Regions from separate parts of the Streptomyces sp. NPDC091387 genome, predicted to be linked through region 1. Evidence: predicted binding sites of a transcription regulator. Region 1 holds the regulator's gene; the other holds the start of a gene.
The links. Region 1 encodes HspR, which represses chaperone genes until heat shock. Its sites were predicted from a motif close to TTGAGNNNNNNNNNCTCAA; they were not measured.

Region 1 (10,757 bases):
TCGCTCAGGCACTGCGGGGGGTGGCGGAGATGGCTTCAGGTTCGAACAGCTGGTGGTCACGCTGTGCGAGGTTCACAAAGATCATGTCGTACCGAATGGCGCAGCGCACGGGCTGCGGCGCTCCGCGCGGCTTGCGGAGGCACCGGTAGGCGCGGACCTCGCCGTCGTCCTCACGGGCGACGACGACCGGGTCGCCGAACAGAGTGACCATCAACGAATCACCACGGTGGGGGAGTGCCGTGACGAGGTCGATGAAATGCCACCCTGAGCGGTAGGCGGTTGCCATCTCACGCCGGAAGGTCCGGTCGTCCGGTGGAGTGGTCACAAGTCTGCCCTGTTCTCCACGGAGTTCCCCCAGCCGACGTCGGACTGGTGAAGGTCACCGGTGGCCGCGGGCTGTACGTTGCCCCAGCCGACATCGCCCTGGTAATGGTCGACGGCAGCGCTTGCCTGCGCATTGCCCCATCCAACGTCCGGAGTAGAGCCATGCGTCACGAGCAGCAGTGCAGCAGCCGCGAACGCAGTGCCAAGCACTGACCGAAGCATTCTCTTGTACATAGTCGGCTTCGTCCTCACTTGATGGATCCTCTCCCCCGCTCTCCAAGAGACGATGGCTCATTCGGACGCGTCAATGCCACAGGAGCGATGCATCATGTTCCTGAATGTTCAGGACCCTGGGGGGTGGAGTTTTGCCTATAATGGACACGAAACCGACACATACTCATGCGGTCACGAATCTGTGCACCGAGGGTGCCAGGCTGTATGCGGCCGCGCTGAGCGTGGGCCGCCTCGCCCGCGCCGAGGTCAGGTCCGCACCCTGCCTCGTCAAATTCGGCCTGCTGCTGCCCGATCCGGACGACGCCTCGTGGCTTCGCCCGGTTCCACCGACGGCCGCACTGGCTCAGCGCCTCTACCCGCTGGAACGCGAGATCCTGGATCGCAGGCGGACGTCCGTCGAGCTGGCCGAAGCCTTCGAACCGTTCCTGGCCATCAGCGCCCAGAGCCCCGCGCCCACACACGCGATCACGGTGCTGGAAGGCATGGACCGGATCAACGGAGCGCTCGACCTGGCCATCGCGGAGAGCCGGACGGAAGTGCTGACCGTCCAGCCCGGAGGCAAACGCAGCGAGGAGGTCCTCGGCGAGGCCCTGACCCGCAGCAAACCTCTCATAGATTCCGGCATCAGCGTCCGCACCCTCTACCAGCACACGGTCCGGCACAGCCAGCGCACGTTCGCCTACGTCGACCTCATGGCGGGCGCCCGGATGGAGATCCGCACGCTCGAGGAGCTCATCGAGCGCCTCATCATCTGCGACGACACCGTAGCCTTCATCCCGGTCCAGGACGACCTGCCCGTCGCCCTGGAGCTACGGCACCCCGCACTGGTCGCCTATCTGACGAAGGTCTTCGAACAACTCTGGCGCCGCGCCGTCCCGTTGGACGAGGCAGCCCCGTACGACCCGGCCCGGGACGGCATCACCGGCGTCCAGCGCGCCATCGCCACGCTGCTGATCGAGGGGCACGTCGACGAGGCCATCGCCCGCCGGCTCGGCATGAACGTCCGCACCTGCCGCGCCCATGTCGCCAAGCTGTCCGCCGTGCTGGGAAGCACGAGCCGCGCCCAGCTCGGCTACCTGATAGCCCAGTCAGGAATCCTCGATCAGGATTCCTGACCGGCCGACACTCCAGAGGCCCCCACCCCGGGCCGGAGACATGGCCACGTGCCTCGGAGGGACGTGGCCAAGGCCCCGATCGGCCGGGAGAGTTCCCGGCTCCCCCGACAACATCCACAGTGGCCCGCGAACTACGCTGCCACCACCGTCATCTTGCTGCACTGCCAAAAGTGGGGGGTCACGAATGGGCAGGGATGAGGACACAACGGCGCACGCCCACGAGGGCCGTTCGCTGTGCGACACCGCGGTCAGGATCTACACCGAGGCGCTGAGCGCGGGACGGATACCCCGGGCCGCCATCCAGCCGGCCCCCTGCCTCACCGAGTTGGCGCTGGTCCACCCCGACCCGCAGGACGACGCCTGGGTGCGTCCCGTGCCGCCGTCCGCCGCCCTGGCCCACCTGCTGCAGCCCGTCGTCCGGGAGATCCACGAACGCGTCAGCCTCTCGGCCGCGCTGGTCGACTCGCTGGCACCGCTGGCCGGCGTGGCCAGTACGGACCCCAACCTCGCCATCACCGTCCTCGAGGGCATCCCCCTGATCGACGCCACCATCCAGAACGCGACGGAGAGCGCCACGGAGGAGATCCGGACGCTGCAGCCGGGCAGCACGCGGCCGCCCGACCACCTCCAGAGGGCGCTGTCGCGGGCCCGGCTCACCCTGGAGCGGGGCACCCCGCTCCGGCACATCTACCAGCACCCCATCCGCTACAACCAGACCTTCAAGGCCTATCTGAACCAGATACCGCCGGGCCTCATCCAGATCCGCACGCTGGAGCAGACGGTCGAGCGGCTGCTCGTCTTCGACCGGACCGTGGCCTTCATCCCCGCCAACGCGGCGCGCGACGTCGCGCTGGAGATCCGCCACCCCGCGCTGGTCCGCTATCTGATCCAGATGTACGAAGTCCTCTGGGCGCAGGCCACCCCGCTCACCGATCCGGTGCCGGCCGCCCCGGCCAGCACCTCGGTCACCGCCGTCCAGCTCAGCGTCGCCCGCCTCCTGGTCGAGGGCCACACGGACCAGGTCGTGGCCGGGAAGCTCGGCATCAGCGTCCGCACCTGCCGCGCCCACGTCTCCAGGCTCATGCACACGCTCAACGCCACCAGCCGCACCCAGCTCGGCGCCCTGCTCGTCGGCTCCGGGATCGCCGGGCCCCGGCCGGGACAACACGAAGGCCCGCCGCCCCGCGCGAGCGGGACGACGGGCCTCGGGAAGTGCTGAGGTACTAGGGCCTTTCGTTTGGATCGGGCTGGATCAGGGAGTGGGGTCTGGCGTCGTGCATCGCAAGGCGGAGGATTGAGGCAACGCGGAGCGTTGGTGATTGACGACAACGCCGCGAGGTGCGGCGCCAGACCCCACGAGCCCAGCATGATCCAAACGAGAGGCCCTACTCCTTGGGCCGCTTGGGCCGCCAGACCACCAGGGCGCTGGTGTGCTGCACGTCCTGGTACGGCACCAGATCGCGCCGGTACGACGCGTGCACCTGCGCCTCGCGCTGCTGCAGCGTCACCGCCGCTCCGTCCACGGCCGCCGAGAGCTCGGCGACACGCTGCTGGAGGGCCGCGACCTGGTTCTCCAGCTCGATGATGCGCTTGATGCCGGCGAGGTTGATGCCCTCGTCCTGCGACAGCTGCTGCACGGTGCGCAGCAGCTCGATGTCGCGGGCCGAGTAGCGCCTGCCGCGCCCGGCCGTGCGGTCGGGAGAGACCAGGCCGAGGCGGTCGTACTGGCGCAGCGTCTGGGGATGCAGGCCCGAGAGCTGGGCCGCGATCGAGATCACGTACACCGGGGACTCTTCGGTCAGTTCGTACGGATTACGCCGGCGGCCGTCCATCTCAAGCTCCCTTCGCTGCCTGGAACAGCTCCGCCCGCGGGTCCTGGTCCGCGGTCGCCTTGCGATAGGCCTCCAGGGCGTCCCGGGCGTCCGTGCCCAGGTCCTGGGGAACGACCACCTCCACGGTGACCAGCAGGTCGCCGCGGCTGCCGTCCTTGCGGACCGCGCCCTTGCCGCGGGCGCGCATGGTGCGCCCGTTGGGCGTGCCGGCCGGAAGCTTCAGGGTGACCGGCGGTCCGCCGAGCGTGGGCACCCTCACCTCGCCGCCGAGCGCCGCCTCCGTGAAGGTGACGGGCACGGTGACCGTGAGGTTGTCGCCCTTGCGGCCGAAGACCGGGTGGGTGTCGACGTGGACGACGACGTAGAGGTCGCCGGCCGGTCCGCCGCGCTCGCCGGGGCTGCCCTTGCCGCGCAGCCGGATCCGCTGGCCGTCGGAGACGCCCGCCGGAATCCTGACCTGCATGGTGCGGGACGACTTCGCCCGGCCGCTGCCCTTGCAGACGTCGCAGGGGTCCTGGGCGATGAGCCCACGGCCCTTGCAGTCCACGCAGGGGTCGGTGAGCGAGAACCCGCCGCCGGTGCCGCGCGAGACCTGGCCGGTGCCGACGCAGGTCGGGCAGACCCTGGGGGTGCCGTTCTTGTCGCCGGTGCCGGAGCACGCCTTGCAGGGCGCCTGGCTGGACATCCGCAGCGGGACCGTGGCCCCGTCGACCGCCTCGGTGAAGCTGAGCGTCACCTCGGACTCGATGTCCTGGCCGCGGCGCGGCTGCACCCGGGTGCCGGCTCCGCCGCCCCGGTTGAAGAGGCCGCCGAAGACATCGCCCAGGCCGCCGCCACCGCCGCCGAAGCCGCCGGCTCCGCCGCCCTGGCCACCGCCCGGGGCGCCTCCGAAGAGGTCCCCCAGGTCGAAGTTGAAGTTGCCGCCACCACTGCCGGGTCCGGGGCGGAAGCCGCCGTTGCCGAAGAGGGCGCGGGCCTCGTCGTACTCCTTGCGCTTCTTGGTGTCACCGAGGATGTCGTTGGCCTCGGAGATCTCCTTGAAGCGCTCCTCCGCCTTGTTGTCACCCTTGTTGGCGTCCGGGTGGAACTCGCGGGCGAGCTTCCGGTACGCCTTCTTGATCTCGGCGTCCGTGGCGTCCTTCGGGACGCCGAGAACCTTGTAGTAGTCCTTCTCGACGAAGTCCTTCGTACTCATCGACGTCCCTCCTTCCGGACGACCGGCCCAGGGCCTTCCGCCGGGATCCTGCCGGGCTCGTGGAGCCCCGCCTGATCCCGGCCGAAGGCCCTGCGGGCCGGGCGGTGTGCCGCCAAGTGGTCGGACGGAATGTCAGACCTCCTCGCCGCCACCGCTCTCCTCGTCGGCTGCCTGCTCTTCTTTCGCGTCCTTCGCGGCCGCGGGCGTCGCCCCGGGCTGGGGTTCGGCCACCGCCACCCGTGCGGGACGGATGGTGCGCTCGCCGATCCGGTACCCGGGCTGCAGGATCGCCACGCAGGTCGTCTCGGTGACGTCCGGCGCGTACGAGTGCATCAGGGCCTCGTGGATCGTCGGGTCGAAGGGCTCGCCCTCCTTGCCGAACTGCTGCAGGCCGAGCTTGGCGACGACCGTCTCCAGCGATTCGGCCACCGACTTGAACCCGCCCAGGAGCTCGCCGTGCTCGCGGGCCCGGCCGACGTCGTCGAGCACGGGCAGGAGCTCGGACAGGAGACCCGCGACCGCGATCTCCTTGACCGTGACCCGGTCCCGCTCCACACGGCGGCGGTAGTTCTGGTACTCGGCCTGGAGCCGCTGGAGGTCTGCCGTGCGCTCGGAGAGCGCGGTGCGGACCTGGTCCAGCTGTGCCGTCAGACCGGCTGTCTGGTTCGCGTCCCCGGCGGGGGCCGCCGCCTCCTCGGAAGAGGGGGTGGCGGCCTCCGTCCCGGCGTCGTCAGAGGTGGCGCCGGAGGGGACGTCGGGCTTCTCCTCGAAGCCCGGAGTCTCCTCGGTCACGCCGCACCGCCCTTGGTGTCCTTCTCGTCGTCGACGATCTCGGCGTCGACGACATCGTCCTGACCGTCGCCCTGGGCCTGCCCGGCACCCGGCTGCGCGTCCTGCGGGCCGCCCTCGGCCTGGGCGTTGGCGTACATCGCCTGGCCCAGCTTCTGGGAGACGGCCGCGACCTTCTCGGTGGCGGTACGGATCTCGGCGGTGTCCTCGCCCTTGAGCTTCTCCTTCAGCTCGGTGAGCGCGGCCTCCACCTCCGTCTTCACGTCGCCGGGGACCTTGTCCTCGTTGTCCTTGAGGAACTTCTCCGTCTGGTAGACGAGCTGCTCGCCCTGGTTGCGCGACTCGGCGGCCTCGCGGCGGCGGTGGTCCTCGTCCGCGTACTGCTCGGCCTCTTCGCGCATCCGGTTGACCTCGTCCTTCGGCAGCGAGGAGCCACCGGTGACGGTCATCTTCTGCTCCTTGCCGGTGCCGAGGTCCTTGGCAGCGACGTGCATGATGCCGTTGGCGTCGATGTCGAACGCCACCTCGATCTGCGGGACGCCACGCGGGGCCGGCGGCAGGCCGGTCAGCTCGAACATTCCGAGCTTCTTGTTGTACGCCGCGATCTCGCGCTCGCCCTGGTAGACCTGGATCTGCACGGACGGCTGGTTGTCCTCGGCCGTCGTGAAGATCTCGGAGCGCTTGGTCGGGATCGTGGTGTTGCGCTCGATGAGCTTCGTCATGATCCCTCCCTTGGTCTCGATACCGAGGGACAGCGGGGTCACGTCGAGGAGCAGGACGTCCTTGACCTCGCCCTTGAGGACACCGGCCTGGAGCGAGGCGCCGATGGCGACGACCTCGTCCGGGTTCACACCCTTGTTGGCGTCCTGGCCGCCCGTGAGCTCCTTGACGAGCTCGGCGACGGCCGGCATACGGGTCGAGCCACCGACGAGAACGACGTGGTCGATCTCGGAGAGCTGGATGCCCGCGTCCTTGATGACGTTGTGGAACGGGTTCTTGCAGCGGTCCAGGAGGTCCGCGGTGAGCTGCTGGAACTGCGAGCGCGTGAGCTTCTCGTCCAGGTGCAGCGGGCCCTCGGCCGACGCCGTGATGTACGGCAGGTTGATCGTGGTCTCCGTCGAGGACGACAGCTCGATCTTCGCCTTCTCCGCGGCCTCGCGGAGACGCTGGAGAGCCATCTTGTCCTTGGACAGGTCCACGCCGTGCCCGTTGGCGAACTGCTTCACCAGGTAGTCGACGACGCGCTGGTCCCAGTCGTCACCACCGAGGTTGTTGTCACCGTTGGTGGCCTTCACCTCGACGACGCCGTCACCGATCTCCAGGAGGGACACGTCGAACGTGCCGCCACCGAGGTCGAAGACGAGGATCGTCTGGTCGTCCTTGTCGAGCCCGTACGCCAGCGCGGCGGCCGTCGGCTCGTTGACGATGCGCAGGACGTTCAGGCCCGCGATCTCGCCGGCCTCCTTCGTCGCCTGACGCTCGGAGTCGTTGAAGTACGCCGGGACGGTGATCACCGCGTCGGCGACCTTCTCGCCCAGGTACGACTCGGCGTCACGCTTCAGCTTCTGCAGGATGAAGGCGCTCATCTGCTGCGGGTTGAAGCTCTTGCCGTCCAGGTCGATCTTCCAGTCAGTGCCCATGTGGCGCTTGACGGAGCGGATGGTCCTGTCGACGTTCGTCACTGCCTGGCGCTTGGCGACCTCGCCGACCAGAACCTCGCCGTTCTTCGCGAAGGCGACGACGGACGGCGTGGTCCTGGCGCCTTCGGCGTTGGTGATGACGGTGGGCTCGCCGCCTTCGAGAACGCTGACGACGGAGTTAGTCGTGCCCAGGTCGATGCCGACCGCACGTGCCATTTCAATTCCTCCAACTGACTACTTGAGTGGATCTGGCTCAAGGATGCATGACATCGCTCCCGGAGTCAACAGACCTGAGTCGAGGCGACTCAACTATCGTGCACACACTCCGCGCCACCAGTGAATTGTTCACCTTTGTGACGACGGACACATCTCACATATGACTCACGCGGGGACGGATTCGAGCCGACCGCGGACGACACCTGCCCGCCCGGTGGGCCACACACCCCTCACCATCATCGCGCCATGGGATCGTTCTGTCACAAAATGGCGTGAGCCGCACAAAACAGACAGCCAACCGGTGGCAGGCGATCAACCCGCCCGGCAGTCGGCCCGCCAGGCATCACCCCCGGGCGGCCGCCCCCGGCAGCCAACCGCCGCGGCCGATCCCAGGCAGGTGCGAACGATGCAGACCCAGAGGCCGAGGCCGAGACAGAGGCAGGCGCCGAGGCGCAGCCCGGTGCGGCATCCGTGGCAGACGGCACGGCATCCCTGGCAGCCGCCGCGGCCGTCCCGCACGGCGAGCGCCCTCGCGGCCCTGCGGGCGCTGGCCCCGGCAGCCCCGCCGCGCCCCTCCGCCAAGCGCACCCTGGACCTGCTCCTCGGCTCCGCGCTCCTCCTCCTGGCCACCCCCGCCCTCGCGGCGGCCGCCCTCGTCCTCGCCGTGCGGCGGCGCCCCGGCGGCGTACTGACGCGCTCCCCCCGCACCGGACTGGCGGGCAGGCCCTTCGTGCTGCGGTCCCTGCGCACCCGGCGGCTGCGGCTGGACGTGCTCTCCCGGCTGCCCCACGTCGTACGGGGCGAGCTCTCCCTGGTCGGCCCCGAACCGCTCGCACCGGGCGACGAACGAGGCGCGGCGGCCGGTGCGCGGGACTGGCGGCGGGAGCTGAAGCCCGGACTGACCGGCCTGGCCCAGGTGCGCGGCCGCTCCACGATGCCGTGGGACGAGGCGGACCTCCTCGACCAGCACTACGCCGAGCACCACGGGCTCGCGCTGGACCTGGCGATCCTGGCCGAGGCGGTGCACGCACCGCTGCGCGGGGCGGTCCGCGGCCTCACCCGGCGCGGCCAGGCATGCCTGAGCGACACAGATCACCGCCTGCCCAACTACAGCGCGGCGGAATAAGTGGATAGTGTCAGCACAGACTGATTAAGTTACTGCTTAGTAATCACCAGTACGTGCCAGTAGGTGCTGGAACCCACCCTCGCAGGCCCGAGGAGCCCCCAAATGCAACTCGCCGCGATCATCGTGTCGCTGGTGCTGACCGTGGTCGGCGTTGCGCTCATCGCCCGAGCCGTCGCGCAGATCTACCGGTCCGTCACACTCGGACAGCCGGTCCCGGCCGGCAGTCGCACCGACAACCCGAAACAGCGCACGATCACCCTGGTCAAGGAGTTCCTCGGCCACACCCGGATGAACCGGTGGGGGATCGTCGGCTTCGCACACTGGTTCGTCGCCATCGGCTTCCTGACGCTGCCTCCGACGCTGCTCCAGGCGTACGGACAGCTCTTCAAGGCCGACTGGGTCCTCCCGATCATCGGTGAGTGGCTGCCGTTCGAGCTGTACATCGAGTTCATCGGCCTGATGACGACGGTCGGCATTCTCGTGCTGATCGCCATCCGGCTGCTGAACCTGCCCTCCCGGGCCGGCCGCAAGTCGCGGTTCGCGGGCTCGAAGGCCTGGCAGGCGTACTTCGTCGAGTACGTCATCCTCGTCATCGGCCTGGCGATCCTGACCCTGCGCGGCCTCGAGGGCGCGATCCACCACGTCGGCGGCTACGAGGCCGCGTACTTCGTCTCGTACCCCCTGGTCCTCGCGTTCAAGGGACTCGCGCTCGGCACGCTGCAGAACCTCATCTACCTCACCGCGATGATCAAGATCGGCGTCTCGCTGATCTGGATGATCACGGTCGCGCTCAACACCAACATGGGTGTCGCCTGGCACCGCTTCCTCGCCTTCCCGAACATCTGGTTCAAGCGGAACGCCGACGGCGAGGTCGCGCTCGGCGCGCTGCAGCCGATGACCTCGGGCGGCAAGGAGATCGACTGGGAGGACCCGGGCGAGGACGACACCTTCGGTGTCTCCCAGGTCGAGCAGTTCTCCTGGAAGGGCATCCTCGACTTCTCCACGTGCACCGAGTGCGGCCGCTGCCAGTCGCAGTGCCCCGCCTGGAACACCGGCAAGCCGCTCTCCCCGAAGCTCCTGATCATGTCGCTGCGCGACCACGCGCACGCCAAGGCCCCGTACCTGCTGGCCGGCGGCGGCAAGGACATGGAGGGCAACGAGAAGGCGACGGCGGAGCAGCTCAAGGACGTCCCCGCGGCCGCCCTCGCGGAGGCCGAGCGCCCCCTCATCGGGACCGCAGAGGAGAACGGCGTCATCGACCCGGACGTGCTCTGGTCCTGCACCACCTGCGGTGCGTGCGTGGAGCAGTGCCCGGTCGACATCGAGCACATCGACCACATCGTCGACATGCGCCGCTACCAGGTGATGATCGAGTCCGCGTTCCCGTCGGAGGCGGGCACGATGCTCAAGAACCTGGAGAAGAAGGGCAACCCCTGGGGGCTCGCCAAGAAGCAGCGCGTCGAGTGGACCAAGGAGGTCGACTTCGAGGTCCCGATCGTCGGCAAGGACGTCGAGGACCTCTCCGAGATCGACTACCTGTACTGGGTCGGCTGCGCCGGCGCCCTGGAGGACCGCGCCAAGAAGACCACGAAGGCCTTCGCGGAACTGCTCCACATCGCGGGCGTCAAGTTCGCGATCATGGGCGGCGACGAGAAGTGCACCGGCGACTCGGCCCGCCGCCTGGGCAACGAGCCGCTGTTCCAGCAGCTCGGCCAGGAGAACGTCGCGATGCTGAACATGGCGTTCGGCGAGGATGACGACGACTCGACGAAGAAGGCCAAGGCGGCCAAGAAGATCGTCGCGACCTGCCCGCACTGCTTCAACACCATCGCGAACGAGTACCCGCAGCTCGGCGGCGAGTACGAGGTCATCCACCACACGCAGCTGCTCCAGCACCTCATCGACGAGGGCCGCCTGGTCCCGGTGACGCCGGTCGAGGGCCTGATCACGTACCACGACCCCTGCTACCTGGGCCGTCACAACAAGATCTACACGCCCCCGCGCGAGATCATCGCGAAGGTCCCGGGTCTGCGGAACGAGGAGATGCACCGCCACAAGGAGCGCGGCTTCTGCTGCGGCGCCGGCGGCGCCCGGATGTGGATGGAGGAGCGGATCGGCAAGCGCATCAACAACGAGCGCGTCGACGAGGCCCTCTCCCTCAACCCCGACATCGTCTCCACGGCCTGCCCGTTCTGCCTCGTCATGCTGACCGACTCGGTCAACGGCAAGAAGAACGACGGCAAGGCGAAGGAGTCGATCCAGGTGGTCGACGTCTCGCAGCTGCTG
Region 2 (10,757 bases), on a different contig from region 1:
CCCGTGCACAGATCCGGCTCCACGACAGTCCGCCGCTCGCGCCTCGCAGCCGCGGGAACTCTGCTCGCAGCACTCTCCCTCCTCATGGCCCTGCCCGGCGCCGCCGGCGCCACGGGCAACCCGGCCACCGGAGATCCCACCAAGCCCGCCCGTGGTTCCGCCACCATGGGCATGGGCGTCGTCGCCCACGACGGCCGGGGCGGACTGCCGGTCGGCACCCGCGCCGTCCAGACCGAGGGCGTGGACGTCAGCGGTCACCAGAACGCCGTGAACTGGGCGGCCCTCTGGAGCAGCGGCGTCAAGTGGGCCTACGTCAAGGCCACGGAGGGCACGTACTACACCAACGAGGACTTCACTCAGCAGTACAACGGTTCGTACAACGTCGGCATGATCCGCGGCTCGTACCACTTCGCCACCCCGGACACGACGAGCGGCGCCGTCCAGGCCAACTACTTCGTCGACCACGGCGGCGGCTGGTCCAGGGACGGCAGGACACTGCCGGGCGCGCTCGACATCGAGTGGAATCCGTACGGGGACCAGTGCTTCGGCAAGACCCCGGCCGCGATGGTCTCCTGGATCCGCGACTTCGTGAACACCTACAAGGCGCGCACCGGACGCGACGCGGTCATCTACACCGCGACGAGCTGGTGGCAGACCTGCACGGGCAACAACGCGGGCTTCGGCACCACCAACCCGCTCTGGGTGGCCCGCTACGACAGCACGGTCGGCGCGCTCCCGGCCGGCTGGGGCTTCTACACGATGTGGCAGTACACCTCGACCGGCCCCACGGTCGGCGACCACAGCCACTTCAACGGCGCCCTCGACCGCGTACAGGCGCTGGCCAACGGCTGATCCACCGTGCCGGCAACCGCCCGGCGCGCCCTTCCCGCGGGAGATCCCGGTGACGCACCCCGTCGCCGGGTTTTCCCTGTTCCACGCCCCTGACCAGGCACAAGGCATTCAGGAGAGACAGGCACCCCCTCTATGCACCGCGTGTATACGCCATGTGTATAGTCCTCACGGAGCGCACGGCCTGTGCGCCGTTCAGCCATGAGGGAGTGACCTGTTTTGCCCAGTAGGACGAAGTCCGTCGGTACGGGGTTGGCCGTCGCCCTTGTGACAGCCCTCACCCTGACGCTCAGTGGCTGCTCGATGGAGACCACCGCCCCCGGCTCCGCCCGCGCCGACGCCGGCTCGGACTCCAAGGGGTCGTTCGGACCGGTGGACTGCCGCAAGGCCAAGTGCATAGCCCTCACCTTCGACGCGGGCCCCGCCGAGGCCACGCCGCACCTGCTGGACATCCTCAAGAAGGAGAAGGTCCACGCGACCTTCTTCCTGCTGGGCAAGAACCACGTGAAGAAGCACCCCGACACCGTCCGCCGGATCGAGGCCGAGGGACACGAGGTGGCCAACCACACCTGGTCGCACGAGATCCTGACGGACAAGAAGCCCGCGCAGATACGCGCCGAGCTGGAGAAGACGCAGAACGCGATAGCGGCGATCACCGGCAAGAAGCCGCGGCTGATGCGCCCGCCGCAGGGCCGCACCGACGACACCGTCTCCGGGATAAGCAAGGATCTGGGACTCTCCCAGATCCTGTGGAGCGCCACCGCCAAGGACTACTCGACGACGGACTCCGCGCTGATCAAGAAGCGGATACTCGACCAGGCGAGCAAGGACGGCATCATCCTGCTGCACGACATCTACAAGGGCTCGGTGCCCGCGGTGCCCGGCATCATCGACGAGCTGAAGAAGCGCGGCTACACCTTCGTGACGGTGCCCCAGCTGATGGCGCCCGCCGAGCCGGTCCCGGGCACGATCTACCGCCCCTGAGCGGGCCCCTGGGGAATCCCCGCCCTGAGCCGCCGCGCGTCCGGGTACGCGAAACGGCCCGCTCCCCCGTCGCCGGGGAGGCGGGCCGTCCGTACCGGCCGTGCCCGTGGTGCCACGCCCGTCACTGCGTGACACCTACGCGGCGGCCGGGATCCTCCGTTCCGCCCTGGCCAGGGCCGGGGCGAGGGCGATGTCCAGTACCTGGCGGACGTCGGTGACCGGGTGGACGTCCAGCTTCTCCAGCACCTCGGCCGGGACGTCGTCCAGGTCGGCCTCGTTGCGCTGGGGGATCACCACGGTGGTGATGCCCGCGCGGTGGGCGGCCAGCAGCTTCTGCTTCAGGCCGCCGATCGGCAGCACCCGTCCGGTCAGTGACACCTCACCGGTCATCGCCACATCCGTACGGACCTGCCGTCCGGAGAGCAGCGAGGCCAGCGCGGTCGTCAGGGTGATGCCCGCGCTCGGGCCGTCCTTGGGGACCGCGCCCGCCGGGAAGTGGATGTGCACGCCCCGGTCCTTGAGGTCCGCGACCGGCAGTTCCAGCTCCGCGCCGTGCGACCGCAGGAAGCTCAGCGCGATCTGCGCGGACTCCTTCATGACGTCGCCGAGCTGGCCGGTGAGGGTCAGTCCGGACGCCCCGGTCTCCGGGTCGGCGAGCGACGCCTCCACGAAGAGCACGTCTCCGCCGGCTCCGGTCACCGCGAGCCCGGTGGCCACTCCCGGCACCGCGGTGCGGCGCTCCGCCGGGTCCTGGGCGGCCTCGGGGACGTGGTGCGGCCGCCCGATGAGCCCGCGCAGGTCCTCGTCGGTCACCGTGAACGGCAGCTCCCGGTCACCCAGTTCTTGCTGGGCCGCTACCTTGCGCAGCAGCCGGGCCACGGCCCGCTCCAGGTTCCGCACGCCGGCCTCGCGGGTGTACTCGCCGGCCAGCTTCCGCAGCGCGGACTCGTCGAGGGTGACCTCGTCCTTCTCCAGGCCGGCCCGCTCCAGCTGGCGCGGGAGCAGGTGGTCGCGGGCGATGACGACCTTCTCGTCCTCGGTGTAGCCGTCGAGCCTGACCAGCTCCATCCGGTCGAGGAGGGCCTCCGGGATCGCTTCCAGGACGTTGGCGGTGGCCAGGAAGACCACGTCGCTGAGGTCGAGTTCGACCTCCAGGTAGTGGTCGCGGAACGTGTGGTTCTGGGCCGGGTCGAGCACTTCGAGGAGCGCCGCGGCCGGGTCGCCCCGGAAGTCGGAGCCGACCTTGTCGATCTCGTCGAGCAGGACGACCGGGTTCATCGAACCGGCCTCCTTGATGGCGCGGACGATGCGCCCGGGAAGCGCGCCGACGTAGGTGCGCCGGTGGCCGCGGATCTCGGCCTCGTCCCGGACACCGCCGAGCGCGACGCGGACGAACTTGCGGCCCATGGCGTGCGCGACGGATTCCCCGAGCGAGGTCTTGCCCACGCCGGGCGGACCGACCAGGGCCAGCACGGCACCGCCGCGCCGGCCGCCGACAACGCCCAGACCGCGGTCCGCGCGCCGCTTGCGCACCGCGAGGTACTCGGTGATGCGCTCCTTCACGTCCTGGAGGCCCGCGTGCTCGGCGTCCAGGATCGCCTGGGCGCCGCGGATGTCGTAGGCGTCCTCGGTCCGCTCGGTCCACGGCAGTTCGAGGACGGTGTCGAGCCAGGTCCTGATCCAGGAGCCCTCGGGGCTCTGGTCGGAGGAGCGCTCCAGCTTGTCGACCTCCTTGAGCGCGGCCTCGCGCACGTTGCCGGGGAGATCGGCGGCCTCGACACGGGCCCGGTAGTCGTCGGACTCGTCGCCGGAGCCGGAGTCACCGTTGAGCTCGGAGAGCTCCTTGCGTACGGCGTCGAGCTGGCGCCGCAGCAGGAACTCGCGCTGCTGCTTGTCGACGCCCTCCTGGACGTCCTTGGCGATCGACTCGGCGACGTCCTGTTCGGCGAGGTGTTCGCCGAGCCACTGGATGGCGAGCTTCAGCCTGGCGACCGCGTCGGTGGTCTCCAGCAGCCGCACCTTCTGGGCGACGGTGAGGAAGGGCGAGTATCCGGAGTTGTCGGCGAGCGTGGAGAGGTCCTCGATCTGCTGGACCCGGTCCACGACCTGCCAGGCGCCGCGCTGCTTCAGCCAGCTGGTGGCGAGCGCCTTGTACTCCTTGGCCAGCTCGGCGGCGGCGCCGGGAAGGGGATCGGGGACGGTGGAGTCGACCCGGGTCCCCTCCACCCAGAGCGCCGTGCCGGGCCCACTGGTCCCGGCGCCGATCCGTACCCGGCCGCGGCCTCGGATGAGCGCGCCGGGGTCTCCGTCGGAGAGCCGTCCGACCTGTTCGACGGTGCCGATGACACCGATCCCGGTATAGGTGCCGTCGATGCGCGGAACGAGCAGCACCTCGGGCTTGCCGCCGCCCTCGCGGGCCGCGGCCTGGGCGGACTCCACCGCGGCGCGTACGTCGTTGTCGGACAGGTCCAGAGGTACCACCATCCCGGGCAGCACGACCTCGTCGTCGAGCGGCAGCACAGGCAGGGTGAGCGGTGTGACCGCATTGGACTCAGTAGCCATGATCTCCCCTTCGGCAGTCAAGTTGAGCTATGAAGACTCAATGCTTCTGAGCCGCTCAATGTTCCCCGGGGTGTGTTCGCTGTGAGCGATCACGTGGGCGGCCACCGCTGCGCCTGCCTCCATGTGCCCTGTGTCCAACGCCGTACGGGGTTCGGGTAGTCCCCCCGCCTTGTGCTCCGGGCGAAATCCGGTGGAAGGCGGCAGGCGGGCGTGGGCGATCAGCGGCGACGCCGAGGTCACCCGGCCGGCCGCGGACGTGACGGTCGCCGCGCCGCCACGGGCGCGCTGAGGCCACCGGCGCGCCGGGGCGGAGAAGCGTCCGGCCCGTCCCCCGAACGGGGCCGGACCGGTGCCCGATCGGGCAATCCGCTGGCCCGGACGCGGCCCGGCGGGCCAGGATGGCCGGGACACAGAGCGGCGGTGACCCGGCCGTCGACCGACCACCGGAGACCCGCGCCATGCACCACACCCACGGCCCCGACGCCCTCGCCCCCGTCACCCTCGAGCGCCGGGAGGGACCGTACGGAGAGGTCGTCCTGCGCCGGCGGGGCGACGGCTTCGAGATCATTGCCAACGGGTGCTTCCTGATGGACACCTCGGACGGGCGCTCCGAGCGGCTGCTGATCGACGCCGCGCTCGCCGCGCTGCCCGCCGGGCGGCCGGCCCCGGCGGTGCTGATCGGCGGGCTCGGGGTCGGGTTCTCGCTCGCGCGGGCCGCCGCGGAGCCGCGCTGGGGGCGGATCACGGTGGTGGAGCGGGAGCGGGCCATCGTGGACTGGCACCTGGACGGGCCGCTGGCCGGGATCTCACGGGCGGCGCTCGCCGACCCGCGGACCGCGGTCCTGACGACGGATCTCGTCGCCCACCTCCGTACGACTACGGAACGTTACGACGCCCTGTGCCTGGACATCGACAACGGGCCCGACTGGACGGTCACGGAGGACAACGGAAACCTCTACTCCCCCGCCGGTCTCGCCGACTGCCACCAGCGGCTCACACCCGGCGGAGTGCTCGCCGTGTGGTCCGCACAGCCGTCCGATAAGTTCGAACAAGCCTTGCGCAATGCCGGATTCCATGGGGTTCGAACCGAAGAAGTAGGCGTTGCCCGAGGTGTGCCCGACGTGGTCCATCTCGCAATTCGTGCCGCCTGAGATCCCCCCGCCGGGTATGCGGGCCCCCGGGACGCCCGGGGGCCAAGCGCCACAAGAGCGACACTCCGCCTCCTCCGCGCGGCCGACGAGCTTCCACGCCCTTGCACCCTGCGTAGCCGGGAGCCGCCCGCTGCCTTTACGCTGCTGACCGATAGCGGGATCTCCCACGAAATTCACAAGCGATAACCGTGCGTCCGGGGGAATGGCCTCCGTGAGAACGGGCAGGGGCGGGGCGATGGAACAGACACACACCACCCACAACGGTGTCGCGGCCACCCCGGGCGCGCAGCGCCGGGTGCTGGTGGTCGAGGACGACGCGACAATCGTCGATGCCATTTCCGCCCGGCTGCGGGCCGAGGGCTTCCTGGTTCAGACCGCGCTCGACGGCCCCGCGGCCGTGGACGCGGCCGAGGCCTGGCAGCCGGATCTGATGGTGCTCGACATCATGCTCCCCGGTTTCGACGGGCTGGAGGTCTGCCGCCGGGTGCAGGCCCAGCGCCCGGTGCCGGTCCTGATGCTGACCGCCAGGGACGACGAGACCGACATGCTCGTCGGCCTCGGGGTCGGCGCCGACGACTACATGACCAAGCCGTTCTCCATGCGTGAGCTGGCGGCCCGGGTGCACGTCCTGCTGCGCCGGGTCGAGCGGGCCGCGCTGGCCGCCGTGACGCCGCGCAGCGGCATACTGCGCCTCGGCGAGCTGGAGATCGACCACGCGCAGCGCCGGGTGCGGGTGCGGGCGGACGACGTCCACCTGACGCCGACCGAGTTCGACCTGCTGGTCTGCCTGGCCAACACGCCGCGCGCCGTGCTCTCCCGGGAGCAGCTGCTGGCCGAGGTCTGGGACTGGGCGGACGCCTCCGGCACCCGGACCGTCGACAGCCACATCAAGGCGCTGCGCCGGAAGATCGGCGCGGAGCGGATCCGTACCGTGCACGGCGTCGGTTACGCCCTGGAGACCCCGGCGCCATGACCGGGCCCGGACCGGGGCTGCGGCCGTTCTCGATCAAGGCCAAGCTGGGCACGCTCGTCGTGGTCTCGGTGTTCATCACGACCGGGCTGCTGATGGTGGCCCTGCGCACCCGTACCGAGCTCCGGTTCATCACGGTGTTCTCGGTCATCGCGACCCTGCTGATCACCCAGTTCGTGGCGCACGGCCTGACCGCGCCGCTGGACGAGATGCGGGCCGTGGCCCGGTCGATCTCGCACGGCGACTACACCAGACGGGTGAGCGGCGCCGACCGGCGTGACGAGCTGGGCGACCTGGCGCAGACCATCAACCTGATGGCCGACGACCTGGAGGCCGTGGACCGGCACCGCAAGGAGCTGGTGGCCAATGTCTCACACGAGCTGCGCACCCCCATCGCGGCGCTGAGAGCCGTACTGGAGAACGTCGTGGACGGGGTGTCCTCCGCCGACCCCGAGACGATGCGCACGGCCCTCAAGCAGACCGAGCGGCTCGGCAGGCTGGTGGAGACGCTGCTGGACCTGTCCCGGCTGGACAACGGCGTGGTGACGCTGCGGGCCGGCCGGTTCGAGGTGTGGCCGTACCTGTCGGGGGTGCTGAAGGAGGCGAACCTCGCCACCGGCCACCGCCGGCTGTCCTCCGGCTCCGGCAACTCGACCCGCAAGGACGTCCACCTGCATCTGGACGTGTCCCCGCCGGAGCTGACCGCGCACGCGGACGCGGAGCGGCTGCACCAGGTGGTGGCGAACCTGATCGACAACGCGGTCAAGCACAGCCCGCCGCACGGCCGGGTCACGGTGCTCGCACGGCGCGGGGCGCTGCCGGAGTCGCTGGACCTGGAGGTCCTGGACGAGGGCCCCGGTATTCCGGAGTCCGAGCGGCACCGGGTCTTCGAGCGTTTCAACCGGGGCGAGGTGACATCCCCGCACGGTCCGGGCAGCGACGGCGGTACGGGGCTCGGCCTGGCGATCGCCCGCTGGGCGGTGGATCTGCACGGCGGGCGGATCGGTGTGGCCGAATCAGCTCGCGGATGCCGCATCCGCGTCACTCTTCCGGGGATCCATCAACCGCGAGGTTGACATAGGGTTCGAAGCGGAAGGGCACGTTCTGCGTGTTCTGTTCAAGGGGTACGGTCCAAGGGGCCGTAACTGCGGTCTCGCGTACCCGGAGCAAAGCGGAACCAGGCTTGTTTCCCGCCATTTCCTGCGCCGAAACCCGACTTTCGATGTGACTTGCACGACGAAGACCGGCCCGGTCCGCATGGAACGGTCCGGGAGGCGTAGCCTTGATTTCCGCTGTCCACCACCTTGTGAAGCGGAAGAGGGCGGTTGCCGCCGTGTCGTCTCAGTCCCCCAGTAACTCGAGCATCTCGACCGACCAAGCCAGCCCGGGTTCGAACCCGGCTGCTGCTTTCGGCCCCAATGAGTGGCTCGTCGACGAGATCTACCAGCAGTACCTCCAGGATCCCAACACGGTCGATCGCGCCTGGTGGGACTTCTTCGCCGACTACAAGCCGGGTACGTCCGGCACGGCGGACAAGCCCGTTCCCGGCGCCGCAGCCGCGGGGGCTGCGGTGCCAGCGGCTCCGGCCGTGACCGCACCGACCTCCACCGACCACACCGCTCCGGCCGCGCCGACGCAGCCCGTGGCCCAGGCCCCGGCCGCGCCCGCCGCACCGGCGCCCGCTCCGGCCGCTCCGGCACCCGCCGCCCCGGCGGCTCCGGCGAAGGCCGCCCCGGCTCCGGCCGCGAAGGCCGCCGCCGCTCCGGCCACCGAGGCCCCGGCCGGGCCCGAGTACGTGACGCTGCGCGGCCCCTCGGCCGCGGTCGCGAAGAACATGAACGCCTCGCTGGAGCTGCCGACGGCCACGTCCGTCCGCGCCGTCCCGGTGAAGCTGCTCTTCGACAACCGCATCGTCATCAACAACCACCTCAAGCGGGCCCGGGGCGGGAAGATCTCCTTCACGCACCTCATCGGGTACGCGATGGTGCAGGCCCTCAAGGCCATGCCGGCGATGAACTACTCCTTCGCGGTCAAGGACGGCAAGCCGACCCTGGTCAAGCCGGAGCACGTCAACCTCGGCCTGGCCATCGACCTGGTGAAGCCGAACGGTGACCGCCAGCTGGTCGTCGCGGCCATCAAGAAGGCCGAGACGCTCAACTTCTTCGAGTTCTGGCAGGCCTACGAGGACATCGTCCGCCGGGCCCGCAACGGCAAGCTCGGCATGGACGACTTCACCGGCGTCACCGCCTCGCTGACCAACCCCGGCGGCATCGGCACCGTTCACTCGGTGCCCCGCCTGATGCCCGGACAGGGCCTCATCATGGGCGTCGGCGCGATGGACTACCCGGCGGAGTTCCAGGGCACGTCGCAGGACACCCTCAACAAGCTCGGTATCTCGAAGGTCATGACCCTGACCTCGACGTACGACCACCGGGTCATCCAGGGCGCGGCCTCCGGCGAGTTCCTGCGGATCCTCAGCCAGCTGCTGCTCGGCGAGAACGACTTCTACGACGAGATCTTCAAGGCGCTGCGCATCCCCTACGAGCCGGTCCGCTGGCTCAAGGACATCGACGCCTCGCACGACGACGACGTCACCAAGGCCGCACGGGTCTTCGAGCTGATCCACTCCTACCGGGTCCGCGGCCACGTCATGGCCGACACCGACCCGCTGGAGTACCGCCAGCGCAAGCACCCCGACCTGGACATCACCGAGCACGGCCTCACCCTGTGGGACCTGGAGCGGGACTTCGCCGTCGGCGGCTTCGCCGGGCAGACCCTGATGAAGCTCCGCGACATCCTCGGTGTGCTGCGTGAGTCGTACTGCCGCACCACGGGCATCGAGTTCATGCACATCCAGGACCCGAAGGAGCGCAAGTGGCTCCAGGACCGGGTGGAGCGTCCGCGCCCCGCGCCGGAGCGCGAGGAGCAGCTGCGGATCCTGCGCCGCCTCAACGCCGCCGAGGCGTTCGAGACGTTCCTGCAGACCAAGTACGTCGGCCAGAAGCGGTTCTCCCTGGAGGGCGGCGAGTCCGTCATCCCGCTGCTCGACGCGGTCATCGACTCCGCGGCCGAGGCGCGCCTCGACGAGGTCGTCATCGGCATGGCCCACCGCGGCCGGCTGAACGTGCTGGCGAACATCGTCGGCAAGTCGTACGCGCAGATCTTCCGGGAGTTCGAGGGCAACCTCGACCCCCGTTCGATGCACGGCTCCGGCGACGTCAAGTACCACCTGGGCGCCGAGGGCACCTTCACCGGTCTGGACGGCGAGCAGATCAAGGTCTCGCTGGCCGCCAACCCCTCGCACCTGGAGGCGGTCGACCCGGTCCTGGAGGGCATCGCCCGCGCCAAGCAGGACATCATCAACAAGGCGGGCACGGACTTCACGGTCCTGCCGGTCGCGCTCCACGGCGACGCGGCCTTCGCGGGCCAGGGCGTCGTCGCCGAGACGCTCAACATGTCGCAGCTGCGCGGCTACCGCACCGGCGGCACCGTGCACGTGGTGATCAACAACCAGGTCGGCTTCACCGCCGCCCCGGAGGCCTCGCGCTCCTCGATGTACGCGACGGACGTCGCGCGCATGATCGAGGCGCCGATCATCCACGTCAACGGTGACGACCCGGAGGCCGTGGTCCGCGTCGCGCGGCTCGCCTTCGAGTACCGGCAGACGTTCAACAAGGACGTCGTCATCGACCTCATCTGCTACCGCCGCCGCGGTCACAACGAGGGCGACAACCCGGAGTTCACCAACCCGCAGATGTACACGCTGATCGACAAGAAGCGCTCGGTGCGCAAGCTCTACACCGAGTCCCTCATCGGTCGCGGCGACATCACGCTGGAGGAGGCCGAGCAGGCGCTCCAGGACTTCCAGGGCCAGCTGGAGAAGGTGTTCGCGGAGGTCCGCGAGGCCACCTCGGCACCGTCCCAGCCGCATGTCCCGGACGTCCAGGCCGAGTTCCCGGTGGCCGTGACCACCGCGGTGTCCTCGGAGGTCGTGAAGCTGATCGCCGAGTCGCAGGTGAACATCCCCGACGGGATCACCGTCCACCCGCGTCTGATGCCGCAGATGCAGCGCCGTGCCGCCTCGGTGGACAACGGCACCATCGACTGGGGCATGGGCGAGACGCTGGCCATCGGATCGCTGCTGATGGAGGGCACCCCGGTCCGGCTCGCCGGCCAGGACACCCGCCGCGGCACGTTCGGCCAGCGCCACGCGGTCCTCGTCGACCAGAAGACCGGCGAGG

Region 2: a site for HspR is predicted at 4,418-4,436, ahead of lon (endopeptidase La). Genes of this name have one in related genera too.

What each region holds. Positions count from the first base shown of each region.
Region 1 is NZ_JBIVTZ010000013.1:257,743-268,499, forward strand. Features, by position in the region: gene ACIQM0_RS27190 (hypothetical protein) at 5-325, opposite strand; gene ACIQM0_RS27195 (helix-turn-helix transcriptional regulator) at 699-1,673, shown strand; gene ACIQM0_RS27200 (LuxR C-terminal-related transcriptional regulator) at 1,858-2,892, shown strand; gene ACIQM0_RS27205 (heat shock protein transcriptional repressor HspR) at 3,059-3,505, opposite strand; gene dnaJ (molecular chaperone DnaJ) at 3,507-4,700, opposite strand; gene grpE (nucleotide exchange factor GrpE) at 4,833-5,492, opposite strand; gene dnaK (molecular chaperone DnaK) at 5,489-7,345, opposite strand; gene ACIQM0_RS27225 (sugar transferase) at 7,806-8,471, shown strand; gene ACIQM0_RS27230 ((Fe-S)-binding protein) at 8,574-10,757, shown strand, end outside.
Region 2 is NZ_JBIVTZ010000002.1:374,449-385,205, reverse strand. Features, by position in the region: gene ACIQM0_RS06035 (lysozyme) at 1-852, shown strand, start outside; gene ACIQM0_RS06030 (polysaccharide deacetylase family protein) at 1,153-1,833, shown strand; gene lon (endopeptidase La) at 1,969-4,395, opposite strand; gene ACIQM0_RS06020 (spermidine synthase) at 4,854-5,546, shown strand; gene ACIQM0_RS06015 (response regulator transcription factor) at 5,782-6,519, shown strand; gene ACIQM0_RS06010 (HAMP domain-containing sensor histidine kinase) at 6,516-7,592, shown strand; gene ACIQM0_RS06005 (multifunctional oxoglutarate decarboxylase/oxoglutarate dehydrogenase thiamine pyrophosphate-binding subunit/dihydrolipoyllysine-residue succinyltransferase subunit) at 7,850-10,757, shown strand, end outside.